3 regions of the Paenibacillus sp. FSL R5-0701 genome follow, and region 3 is predicted to be linked to each of the others. Evidence: predicted binding sites of a transcription regulator. Region 3 holds the regulator's gene; each other region holds the start of a gene.
The links. Region 3 encodes Rex, which represses fermentation and respiration genes when NADH is low (regulators of the CRP and FNR family bind a similar motif). Its sites were predicted from a motif close to TTGTGAAATATTTCACAA; they were not measured.
Positions count from the first base shown of each region.

Region 1: nirB (nitrite reductase large subunit NirB) is a predicted target of Rex. The motif match lies at 2,616-2,633, and genes of this name have one in related genera.
Region 2: nadA (quinolinate synthase NadA) is a predicted target of Rex. The motif match lies at 1,967-1,984, and genes of this name have one in related genera.

Region 1 covers NZ_CP150230.1:4,955,567-4,959,862, reverse strand. The annotation lists gene nirD (nitrite reductase small subunit NirD) at 1-38, opposite strand, end outside; gene nirB (nitrite reductase large subunit NirB) at 97-2,526, opposite strand; gene MKZ13_RS21935 (metal-dependent hydrolase) at 2,802-3,509, shown strand; gene MKZ13_RS21930 (hypothetical protein) at 3,740-4,060, opposite strand; gene MKZ13_RS21925 (M42 family metallopeptidase) at 4,219-4,296, opposite strand, start outside.
Region 2 covers NZ_CP150230.1:64,425-68,720, forward strand. The annotation lists gene ftsH (ATP-dependent zinc metalloprotease FtsH) at 1-1,756, shown strand, start outside; gene nadA (quinolinate synthase NadA) at 2,056-2,994, shown strand; gene nadB (L-aspartate oxidase) at 3,030-4,296, shown strand, end outside.
Region 3 covers NZ_CP150230.1:4,392,469-4,396,764, reverse strand. The annotation lists gene dinG (ATP-dependent DNA helicase DinG) at 1-1,046, shown strand, start outside; gene MKZ13_RS19250 (redox-sensing transcriptional repressor Rex) at 1,265-1,918, shown strand; gene MKZ13_RS19245 (amidohydrolase) at 1,905-3,209, shown strand; gene MKZ13_RS19240 (DUF5590 domain-containing protein) at 3,247-3,777, shown strand; gene MKZ13_RS19235 (hypothetical protein) at 4,080-4,296, shown strand, end outside.

The DNA.
Region 1 (4,296 bases), 560 kb from region 3:
CCGGCAGGGAAGTAGGTGCCTGATTGTTTGGTCGTCATCTTAAACCACTCCTTATCTATATTTAACATTCCGGCAATATTAATCTTGCGAACTTACTTATGGACGAGCCGATACTTCGATACCATGGAACATTTTGCTTTGGCCTTCTTCATTGCGAATCGCTTTTTGCCAAGGTTCTTCAACATGCTCAAGTGCAAATTCAATCCGCTGCATCAACGCTTTACGTTCCTCAAGGTTATCTACAACCACCGAACGAATATGCTCCAGCCCCATGCGTTCCACCCACTCGGACGTCCGTTCCAGATAGTTACCTGTCTCGCGGTAATATTGCATGATGGCTCCACACAGTTCAATCAACTCTTCATCCGTTTTCACTTTACATAGGGAATCAGCAAGTCTTGATTTAATACCGCCGTTACCGCCGATGAAGATTTCCCAGCCGCCGTCGTTACCAACGATACCGATATCTTTTGTACATGCTTCTGCACAGTTCCGCGGACAACCGTTGACAGCATATTTAAACTTGGCTGGAAGATCCAGACGTTCGAATTTACGTTCGATGCGAGCGCCCATGGCCATGGAATCCTGTGTGCCGAATCGGCAGAATTGGGAGCCGACACATGTTTTGACCGTACGCAGCGATTTGGCGTAAGCATAACCTGAAGGCATATCCAGTTCAGCCCAGACTTTGGTCAGATCTTCTTTTTTAACACCAATCAAGTCGAGACGCTGACCCCCAGTCACTTTGACTGCTTTCACATCATATTTGACTGATACGTCAGCGATTCGTTTAAGGTCCGCTGGTGTAGTCACCCCGCCATACATCCGAGGTACAACCGTATACGTTCCATCCTTTTGAATATTCGCGTTCATACGTTCGTTAACAAAACGGGATTCTTTCTCATCTTCGTGTGTATCTGGTGCAATCATGCCAAGGTAGTAGTTGATCGCCGGACGACATTTGGAACAACCTTCAGGTTGACTCCAACCCAGTACATTCATGACCTCTTTGGTCGTTTGTAATCCCTTTGCACGAATCTCGGCTACAATCTCATCCCGTCCCATGGAAGTACATCCGCATATTCCCTGTTTGGCTCCACTGCTGAAACTGTCTCCAAGTACATATTGCAGAATCTGTTCCACAACCGGTTTACAACCACCGCAAGAGCGGGTTGCACCAGTACAGGCTTTGATTTCATCTACAGTAGTAAGGCCCTGGTTTGTAATGACATCCACAATGGTTCCTTTGGTTACCCCGTTACATCCACAGACGATCTCGTCCTCGGGCATCGTTTCAACAGAGGTTGCTTTCTTATGACCACCGCAGCCTGTACCCATGAGCGAACCATACAATTCTTCGGTCATTTCGGTCTGTTGTTTAATCAGCTTCTGCAATTCGGCAGAATCCGTAATGTCACCGAAGAGCACGGCGCCGACCATTTTATTATCACGAAGCAGAATTTTTTTGTAAGTCCGTTTCCAGTCATCTTTGTGCGAAATGACGGTGTGCTCCGGACTGTCGATGAATTCACCGGTTGAAAAGACGTCTACACCCGAAATTTTCAATTTCGTAGATACAACAGAACCTTCATAAGGAGCCGTTTCAACCCCGCAGATATGTTTCGCCAGAATCATACCTTGTTCGAACAATGGGGCAACGAGGCCGTAACATACCCCGCGGTGCTCTGTACATTCCCCGACCGAGTACACATTCTCAAGTGAAGTCTGCATATAGTCATCCACGACAATACCCCGGTTGACTTCCATACCGCTTTCGCGGGCTACAGCCGTATTGGGTTTAATGCCTACAGCCATGACCACAAAATCAACATTCAGAACCGTATCATCTGCAAAACGTATCCCTTCAACCCGTTCGCCGCCCAGCAGTTCGGAAGTCTGCGCACCCATTTTGAACCGGATACCCTGACGTTCGAGTTCCGCCTTCAACATGGCTGAAGCTTGCGGATCAAGCTGACGCTCCATCAGATCCTGCATCAAGTGCACTACGGTAACTTCCATGCCAAGTTGTACCAACCCTTTGGCAGCTTCAAGGCCTAGCAGTCCGCCTCCGATAACGGCCGCTCGTTTATACTGCTTAGCAGCTTCCAGCATGACATTGCAATCGGCGATATCGCGGAAACCGACAACACCTTCTTTGTCATGTCCAGGTACTGGGAGAATAAAGGAGTTAGAGCCTGTCGCAATGATGATTTTGTCATAAGGGAAGCAAGTTCCATCCTCCGTCACAACCTCATGGGTATCCGAATCAATTCGGGTTACGGTTGTTCCTGTATGGAGGGTAATACCATAATCCTGATACCAGTGGAGATCATTCAGGACGATGTCATCCAGTGTTTTGCTTCCTTCCAATACATAGGACAACATAATGCGGTTGTAGTTAGGGTAGGGCTCTGTGCCAAAAACAGTAATATCAAATCGCGTAGTTAATTTCAAAATTTGTTCTACGGTACTGATTCCTGCCATTCCGTTACCTATGATAACGAGTTTCTCTTTTTTTCCGTTCATGTGTGTATGCCTCCTTGGTTAGACGCTGTACATTACCAACAATTTTAGTGGTTTATATTTGAAATTATACAAGTAGTTGACGACAGTTTATGTGATTTAATTCACTAATAAAGATAAAAGAGTCATAAATATAATAGTGTGAGCCCCATCACAGAAAATGATATTTATTTTCATACAAATAAGAAATGCGAACTATTGTTCTTATTTTGTTTTCGTTGTAAAATCGGAAATGGGCCGTATTGTTCCCGATTTCTTCGAAAGGACGTTTTTGCATCATGATGGGAAGATCCCACCTTATTATCGGGACAGGCGTGTCGCTTTCTGTTCTGCAGTTGGCCGGTATGCCGGTGACAGCGCCGGCAGTTACGGTTGCTATGATTGGTTCGTTATTGCCTGACATTGATGAGCCGAATTCGCTGCTGGTATCCAAAGCCTTGCCTAACAGTCTGATCAGGCTGTTACAGACGATTCTGTTGCCCACAGCTGTATTTGTGTACTTCTATGTTCATGCCAAACCATGGAACCTGTTGCTTGCGATCCTCATTGCGCTTGTGTCATTCCTTCCTTCGCGTTCGCTTCGCAAAGTGTTGATGTTTGCGATTGGACTCGGGCTGGTCTTTTATGGTCACGCATTTGCCCCGTGGAATCTGATTGCAGGTAGCCTGCTTATGCTGTGCACCACGCTAACTCATAGGGGGTTGACGCATACCTTATATGGAACAGCAATATGGGCGGGCTTGTTGTACAGCACGACCCAGCAGCAGGGACCGGAGATCTGGGTAGCGGGAGGCACGGCATATGCGATGCATCTGTTGGCCGATTCACTAACCAATCGGGGTATTCGTCCGTTACCACCGCTTAAGTGGCGCATACGGGTGAATCTGATGAGTACAGGGACCAAGCGTGGGGCCGTTGTAGAGAATGTCTGCATTGTGCTTACTCTTATTTTGGCCTGGATTGCATTCTCACCGCTATTTCTATAGCCATCCAAAAACGCCAGCCCGCATATTGTGGGCTGGCGTTTACAGGAATGCATTTCATAATGAATGGATCGTATTAACCTAGCCAATTCAGGATTGAGAAGGAGAATCAGTCAGGTCGTCAATATCGGAAGAACCAAATACAAATAAAACAATAAGAATGACAATGATCAGTAGTTCAGCGAACCCATTTCCGTCAAAGTCAGACATCACTTCAACCTCATTTCTTGGCGTTAAGAATTGATTCTTTGTTGGAAAGCCCGTATAACATCATTCAACGTCATGTCCCCACCAATCTCATCCAGGAATTGCACCAGTTTGTCTTGATTCGATGGTGTGATATTTTGTAACGTTTTATATTGTCCGACCAGTTCAACGACCAGTGTAGCTTCTCGAAACAACGTGACCGCATCCACTCTTAACTTCCCACTGACCAGTAATGCTGCAACGATAAGTTCCAGATTTCTTCCTTTAAGGTTGCCATTGAGAAGGGTGTTTGCGGCATTTGTTTTTTTGGAGCCTTTATTCGATTTTCCATTCCTTCTCACTGCCATAACAGGTCCCCCGCTGCTTGGTGTTTAATTCATCTTCCGTTATTGTATCTTATGTATAATTCCCTATAATGTTCGGCCTATTAATCTACGTGTCTAACTGATATCGTTGTGAATATAAAAAAAGACCTCCCGATTGTTAGGAGGTCTCTTGTCAGCAATTACGCGTTATTAATTATGGTATTCATCGTTGTCCGATCAAGACCTTTGACCAGCTTCACGATCAGTTCTTTGGCTGC
Region 2 (4,296 bases), 2.8 Mb from region 3:
TGAAACTAACAATTTCCAATATCATCAGGAGCCAATGAAAGGTGACAGCATCTGGTTGACGTTGCTGACTTCCTTTATTCCTTTGATCATTATGTTCCTGCTGTTCTTCTTCCTGTTTAATCAGGCTCAAGGCGGCGGCGGTAAAGTAATGAACTTTGGTAAAAGCCGTGCTCGTCTCTACAACGAAGAGAAGAAGCGGGTTACATTTGAAGATGTTGCGGGTGCTGACGAAGAGAAACAGGAACTTGTTGAGGTTGTAGACTTCCTCAAGGACCCTCGTAAATTCGCAGCAGTAGGTGCGCGGATTCCTAAGGGCGTATTGCTCGTAGGGCCTCCAGGTACCGGTAAAACATTGCTCGCTCGTGCCGTAGCCGGTGAAGCGGGTGTACCATTCTTCACAATTTCAGGTTCCGACTTCGTGGAAATGTTTGTCGGTGTCGGTGCATCACGTGTTCGTGATTTGTTTGAAAATGCGAAGAAAAATGCCCCATGTATCATCTTTATCGATGAGATTGATGCTGTAGGACGTCAGCGTGGTGCTGGTCTCGGTGGTGGTCACGATGAACGTGAACAGACACTCAACCAGTTGCTTGTTGAGATGGACGGATTCGGAGTTAACGAAGGTATTATCATCATAGCCGCAACAAACCGTGCAGATATTTTGGACCCTGCCTTGCTGCGTCCTGGACGTTTTGACCGTCAAATTACGGTTGACCGCCCTGATGTAAGAGGTCGTGAAGCTGTCCTGAAAGTACATTCCCGTAATAAACCACTGACCAAAGATGTGAAGATGGATATTATCGCGAAGCGTACAACGGGTTTCTCTGGTGCGGATTTGGAGAATCTCTTGAACGAAGCGGCATTGCTTGCAGCGCGTCGTAACCGTAAAGATATTTCCATGAAGGAAGTTGACGAAGCGATTGACCGTGTCATCGTTGGTACGGAGAAGAAAAGCCGTGTCATCAGTGATCGCGAGAAACGAATCGTTGCTTATCACGAAGCAGGTCATACCATTGTAGGATACTTCCTCGAACATGCTGATATGGTACATAAAGTGACCATTATTCCGCGCGGACGTGCGGGTGGATATGTAATCATGTTGCCAAAAGAAGACCGTATGCTGGTTACCAAGCAGGAACTGCTGGATAAAGTAACCGGACTTCTCGGGGGTCGTGTAGCTGAAGAATTGTTCATCGGAGAAATTGGTACTGGTGCATACAGTGACTTCCAGCAAGCGACAGGTATCGTTCGCAGCATGGTTATGGAATACGGTATGAGTGAGAAATTGGGACCTATGCAATTCGGAAGTTCACAAGGACAGGTATTCCTTGGTCGGGATATCGGTCATGAACAGAATTACTCGGATTCCATTGCTTACGAGATTGATCAGGAAATGCAACGCTTTATCAATGACTGTTATGAGAAGTGTAAGGACTTGCTTGTTAAACATTCAAAAGAGATGCACCTGATCGCTCAAACTTTGCTTGAGGTTGAGACTTTGGAAATGGATCAGATCAAGCAATTGATCGAAACAGGTTCTTTGACTCCAAAAGCAGAGAATGACAATGATGGTGAAGGCACACCAACTGAAGGCGGAGAGCCAATCATCGACACCATCGGTGATGTGCGTGTTCGTATTCAAGGTAAAGATGAAACGCCTGAGCCACCAGCCGGAGATATTCCAAACGAAGCTCCGAATCTGGAAAAGGGTAATAACAATAACCCGGATGATGGCGGAACGAAGCCAACGTCTTAATGCACAATACATCTGGCTATGATAGCAGGTGAAATCAAGAGAGCCCTCGAGGCTCTCTTTTTTTATCCATTATTTTAAAAGAGGATAGATAAAGATAAACGGGAGTTAGATGGCGAACCAGTTAGCAAACAGGTGGTTACAGCGGTGTTCCGGGTCTTTTTCATTTATTGACAGAGTCGTGAACGTTGTGTAAATTAGTTGTTAAACCGCTTGTGATTCGTTTCTCAAGCGAAGATAACGACTTAGGTTAGCCCACGAAACAGCGCATGACGCTGTCCCGATAAAGGAGAGGATCACAGGTGGAAGCTCTGGCTTTAGAGCGCAAGGCTGAGATGAACCGCGAGCTGCGTGCGCGGCTTATGGAGTTGAAGAAGGAACGTAACGCCATTATTCTTGCCCATTATTATCAACGTGACGAAGTACAGGAGGTTGCCGACTTCCGTGGAGATTCGTTTCTATTAGCCCAGAAGGCAGCCCAAACAGATGCAGATGTGATCGTTTTCTGTGGTGTTCATTTTATGGGTGAAAGCGCTAAAATTCTTGCGCCAAATAAAACAGTTATTATCCCGGACGAACGTGCGGGCTGCCCAATGGCAGATATGGTGAATGTGGATGGACTACGCAAATTAAAAGCACAACATCCTAATGCCAAGGTGGTTACGTATATCAATTCCTCTGCTGAGATCAAGGCAGAGACTGACATCTGTTGTACATCGGCGAACGCAGTCCGGGTTATTCAATCGGTGGATTCCGACGAAATTATCTGGGTACCGGATAAAAATCTTGGACATTATGTACAGCAGCATACAGACAAGAAAATGATTATCTGGGAAGGTTACTGCAACACTCATGATATGCTTACAGTCAAAGATGTGGTAGAGATGAGAGCTAAGCACCCCAATGCAGAGTTTGTTGTCCATCCAGAGTGTCGCCCTGAGGTTGTGGAAATGGGTGATTTTGTAGGCAGCACAACAGCTATTCTGGAGTATTGCAAAAATTCATCAGCGAAGGAATTTATCGTAGGTACCGAAGATGGTACAGGATATCAGCTTCGTCTGGATAGTCCGGGTAAACAGTTCCACTTTGCTACCAAGTTCCTCGTATGTCCCAACATGAAGGTGAACAACTTGAAGAAACTGGTGAAATGCCTGGAAACGATGAAGCCGCAAATCTACGTGCCACCGGCCGTTGCCGACAAAGCCAGAGAATCACTAGAGCGCATGTTGTTGGTAAAGTAGGATGCGCTACTCTTGCTCCAAGACAGGTGAATAACATGATACCGCAATATTTAGTTGATTTTGATCTGTCTGCGCTACCCATGGTAGAGACGGATGTACTGGTTATAGGCTCTGGGATTGCTGGTTTGTTTACTGCCATTAAGGCAAGTGAACAACAACGTGTATTAATGATCACGAAGAAGTCATTACTTGAAAGTAACACCAGATATGCGCAGGGAGGCATCGCTGCGGTTATTGCTGAGGATGATTCACCTGCTTACCACTTGCAGGACACACTTGTAGCAGGAGCGGGCTTATGCCGCTCCGAAGCGGTAGAGGTATTGGTGAATGAGGGTCCGGACGGAGTGAAGGAACTGATTCGTTTGGGTACTTTATTTGATCTGGAGAACGGCGAGTTGGCGTTGACGCAGGAAGGTGCGCATAGCCACCGCCGTATTTTGCATGCCAATGGAGATGCAACGGGATATGAGATTGTACGTGCGCTTGCTGTTGAAGTGAATGAGCATCCCGGGATTGAAGTATGGGATGAGCATTTTGTTGTTGACCTGATTACAGATCGAGATCGAGGGGAGTGCATTGGCGCTCTGGTTCAGAAGGATGACGGATCACAAGTGATCGTGAAGGCACAGGCAACTGTTCTTTGCTCTGGTGGGGCAGGACAACTATACCGATACACGACGAATCCCGATGTAGCTACTGCCGATGGTGTAGCCATGGCCTATCGGGCTGGGGCTATTGTTCGTGACATGGAATTTATCCAATTCCACCCTACCTCTCTTTGTTACCCGGGGGCCCCGCGTTTCCTGGTGTCAGAAGCCGTACGCGGCGAAGGCGCATATTTGCGCAATGTGAAGGGCGAGCGCTTCATGGATCGTTATCATGTCCAACTTGAACTGGCCCCACGCGATATCGTGGCACGAGCGATTGTTAGTGAAATGGAGTCCACCAACAGTACCTTTGTGTACTTGGACATTACACATGAACAGCCAGAGATGATCAAGCATCGGTTCCCTACCATATATGAGACTTGTATGCGTTATGGATTAGACATGACAACGGACTGGATTCCCGTTGCACCTGCTGCCCATTACATGATGGGTGGAGTGAAAACGGATTTAAGTGGAGAGAGCAGCATCTCCCGATTATTTGCTTGTGGCGAGGTATCTTCTACAGGAGTGCATGGAGCCAACCGCCTGGCAAGCAATTCTTTATCAGAAGCGATTGTATTTGGGCGGAGAATTGTTGATCGTATTCAATCTCTCCCTCCGCTTGGTTTATTACAAGCAAGAGGAGGGGCGCCTT
Region 3 (4,296 bases):
AGGTGAAAGAAGATCAGGATGATTATCAATCGGATAGTCTGATCACAGACATTACAGGATTGCTGAAAGATCTGACCACATTGAAGGAGAATCTACGTTTCTTCATGCGTATGGATGACGCCAAAACGGTGTACTGGATGGAAGCCAGCGGCCAGTTCCGCAGTAAATCTCTCCAGCTGTATGCCGTACCTGTAGATGTCAGTGCACAGCTTAAGGATTTGTTTTTTGACAAAAAGAAAAGTGTTGTGCTTACATCGGCTACGCTCTCTGTGGATAAGTCATTCCAGTTCATGATTGAACAGCTTGGCTTGCAGGAAGCTTCCGAGAATAATCGGCTGTTAACGTCGATGCTGCCATCACCTTTCAACTATCGCGATCAGGCACTTCTGGTGATTCCGCGTGATTTCCCAAGTGTGAAGGGAAGTGTGGGTGATGCGCACTTTGTTAATATGCTGGTGCAATCACTCGCAGAGACGGCAATTGCCACGCGTGGACGCATGATGGTTCTGTTTACTTCATACAAGATGCTGCGACAGGTCTATGATCCGCTGAAGGAGGCGCTATCTGGTAACGACATCTCGTTGCTTGGGCAAGGCGTTGACAGTGGAAGTCGTTCCAAATTGACTCGCAGGTTCCAAGATGCCAAAGCAACGGTACTTTTGGGCACAAGCAGCTTCTGGGAGGGTGTAGATATCCCGGGAGAGGCCCTAACCTGTCTCGCTATTGTTCGACTGCCTTTCCAGCCACCGAATCATCCGTTGGTGGAAGCCAAGAGTGAGCTGCTTCAGGAACAGAAGAAAAATCCGTTCATGAAACTGTCCGTGCCGCAAGCGGTCATTCGTTTCAAACAGGGATTTGGCCGGTTGGTGCGTACAGCGAAGGACAGAGGAATTGTCATTGTTTATGATACACGGGTGATTGAAGCGTACTATGGTAAATTCTTTTTATATTCATTACCTGGTCCCAAAATGGAACACATGCTCACGGAGCAGATGGTTCCACGAATTACCGAGTGGTTGGAAAAATCTGCTAATGAACAAAAATAATGGTTGTTTTGTTCGTTACATCATTGCATGACACTATCGTTTGGCGTTAAACTTTATTAGATATTTCCGTATCCGATTAAAGCAGTTGCACGTAAGAACTTATAACCTAAATTACAAGGAGCATTCTGTATAAAATGTCACGTTTATCTTTGAGTTTATACAGAATGCTCATCTTTTCATCTATTATTTTATCGTGGCCTTGGTAAGGGGGAGCAAGAATGAAATCGGATAAAATTTCGGAAGCGGTGGTACGACGTCTGCCTGTATACTTGCGTTATTTGAACGAGTTGCATCAGCGTGAGGTGGCTACTGTTTCTTCTCAAGAGCTTGGACAGAGGCTGGACCTGAATCCGGCCCAAATTCGTAAAGACCTGGCTTACTTCGGTGATTTTGGTCGTAAAGGGATCGGGTATGATGTATCCTATTTGATCGAGAAAATTCGTCACATTCTCAAGATTGATCAGCAAATTAATGTAGCTCTGGTAGGCGCGGGTAATCTAGGTCAAGCCTTGTCCAACTACAACGCATATCTGAAAGACAACATGAAGATTGTTGCTGTATTTGATGCATATGGACCGAAGATTGGTAGTCAAATCAACAGTTTGACAGTAAAACCAATGGATGAATTGACGGAGGCGGTTAAAACGGATAACATCCGCATCGGAATTATCACGGTTCCGGATACGGAAGCCCAAAATGTAGCCGATCAGCTTATTGAATCCGGAATCGAAGCGATCCTTAATTTTGCACCAACAATTCTAAAAACACCGCCGCATATCCGCATTCACCATGCTGACTTTACTACGGATCTGCTTAGTTTGGCCTATTACTTGGAGACTGGAAAGGACGACGAGGAAGATGACAACAAATAGATGGGTAATCCACAACGGCAAATTTGCCGTTAATGAAGGCGCAACATGGAACGTGGTTCAAGGATACATGGTTGTTGAGAATGACAAGATTGTGCATATTGGTGAGACATTGCCGGATGAAGACAAAAATTGTACCAAAGTGGATGGAAAAGGATTGTTCTTCCTGCCGGGTCTGATCAATACGCATGGTCATGCAGCAATGTCGTTGCTCAGAGGGCACGGAGACGATCTTGCGTTGCAAGTATGGTTGCAGGAAAAAATGTGGCCGATGGAAGCAAAATTGACTTCAGAAGACGTATATTGGGGAACTTCGCTATCGGTGCTTGAAATGTTGAAAGGCGGAACTACAGCTTTCCTGGACATGTACGATCACATGGATCAAGTGGCCAAAGTTGTGGAGCAATCCGGCGTTAGAGCAGCACTGGCACGTGGTGTAATCGGGCTGTGCTCGGAAGAAGAGCAATTGCGGAAGCTGGAGGAGTCGGCAGCGTTTGCACGTGAGTGGAATGGACAGGCAGATGGTCGTATAACAGCTGTAATCTCGCCACATGCACCATATACATGCCCTCCTGACTACATAGAGAAGCTTGTGCAGGTCGCGAACGACCTAAACCTTCCCCTTCATACACATATGTCGGAAACGCTTCGTGAAGTCGAGCAGAACGTGGCTGATTATGGACTGCGTCCTGTGGCACATCTGGAGAAACTGGGCTTTTTCTCTCGTCCATCCCTGGTTGCACATGCGGTGCATCTGAATGACGAAGAGATTGAGATTCTGGCCCGTCATGATGTGGCTGTATCCCATAACCCGGGAAGTAACCTGAAACTCGCTTCCGGTGTTGCGCGGGTACCTGCGTTGCTGAAAGCAGGAGTTACCGTGTCACTCGGAACAGACGGACCGGCAAGCAACAACAACCTGGATATGTTCGAGGAAATGAGACTGGCTGCATTGATCCACAAAGGTGTATCTGGTGACCCGACGGCAGTGCCAGCAGGCGAAGCGTTACTACTCGGAACGTCATACGGTGCCAAATCTATCTTCTTGAACAATACCGGAGCACTCCAGGTCGGCATGAAGGCTGACTTTATCGCCTTGGACATTGAACAGGCACATTTCTATCCACATACAGACCTGATCTCACATGCGATCTACTCGGCTTCTGCCAAAGATGTTGAGCACGTATGGGTGGATGGAAAACAAGTGGTGAAACATGGCGAATGTCTTACGCTGGATGAAGAACGCATTTTGCGGGAGTCTCAATTGGCATTTGATGGTCTGCTTGCTCGTTAATTGCAGGACAGCATCATAGGGAAAGGAAGTTCGGCTTTTGAAGAAAAAAAAGAAGTGGATATGGATTTCGCTGCTTGCACTGGTTCTGATTCTGTTTGGACTTCAGCGTTATTACGTCTATGTCACGCAGGACCAGCGCAAGGAAGAAGCGCTCGCTATACAGGCAGCACAGAAGCAACTGGGCATTACATCCTATGATGAATTGCGCAAGTACATCTGGGGAGACAAAGAAGGCTCTGACAACATCTACTGGACCCTGATCGGCAAAAACAAGGATAACCAGGATGTTATGGTCTGGGTTAAGTTCGACGCAAACAATCAACCTGCTACGGGTGCAAACGCTGTACACAGTGAATTGCTACAGAATGGTATGTCCGAAGCGCAGATACGCAATCGCTTCAGTTCTGAGGTTCCTGCCGGCGAGATTAAGCGAATCATGCCCGGAGTTGTGAATGGAATATATGTGTGGCAAGTGTATTATAAAGACGGTACGCATAACCACTATCGCTTTTATCGTTTTAGCAATGGAGAACAGGTGGACCTGATCTACACACTCCCGAACAGCTAGAACAAATAGAGTGACATAACTAGAGAATTTAAAGAAATGAAAGAACCGGCAGACGGATATCCGACTGAACCGGTTCTTTGTGTTGCCTGTAAACATATTTGATTTAAATAGTTAAAATTAATAATTTATTCATATTTTCGCCTTCGAAATTGTATATACGATGTGATATACTCAGATATGTACTCAAAGTTACATTCAAAAACAAATAATCCTGTCGAAATTCTCGCAGGAGTCAATGTGCACATATTCGTATATACCAATAAGCCAGTAAGTTGGGCCAAATTCTGGGAGGGGTAATTCACTTGAAGCTAAAAGTATTGCCTATTGCTATAACTGCCGTCATTTCAGCCGTTGTGTTGTTTGGAGGTTGGTTTGTATATCGTCAAGTGGCCGTGCAGAATCCGATTGAAAAGATGGTTACCCAGTACGATGGAGTCAATGACGTTCAATTAACTATTAACCGCAATGATGTACAATTGAAACTGGATCTGCAACCTGATGTTGATTTGGGCAGACTGG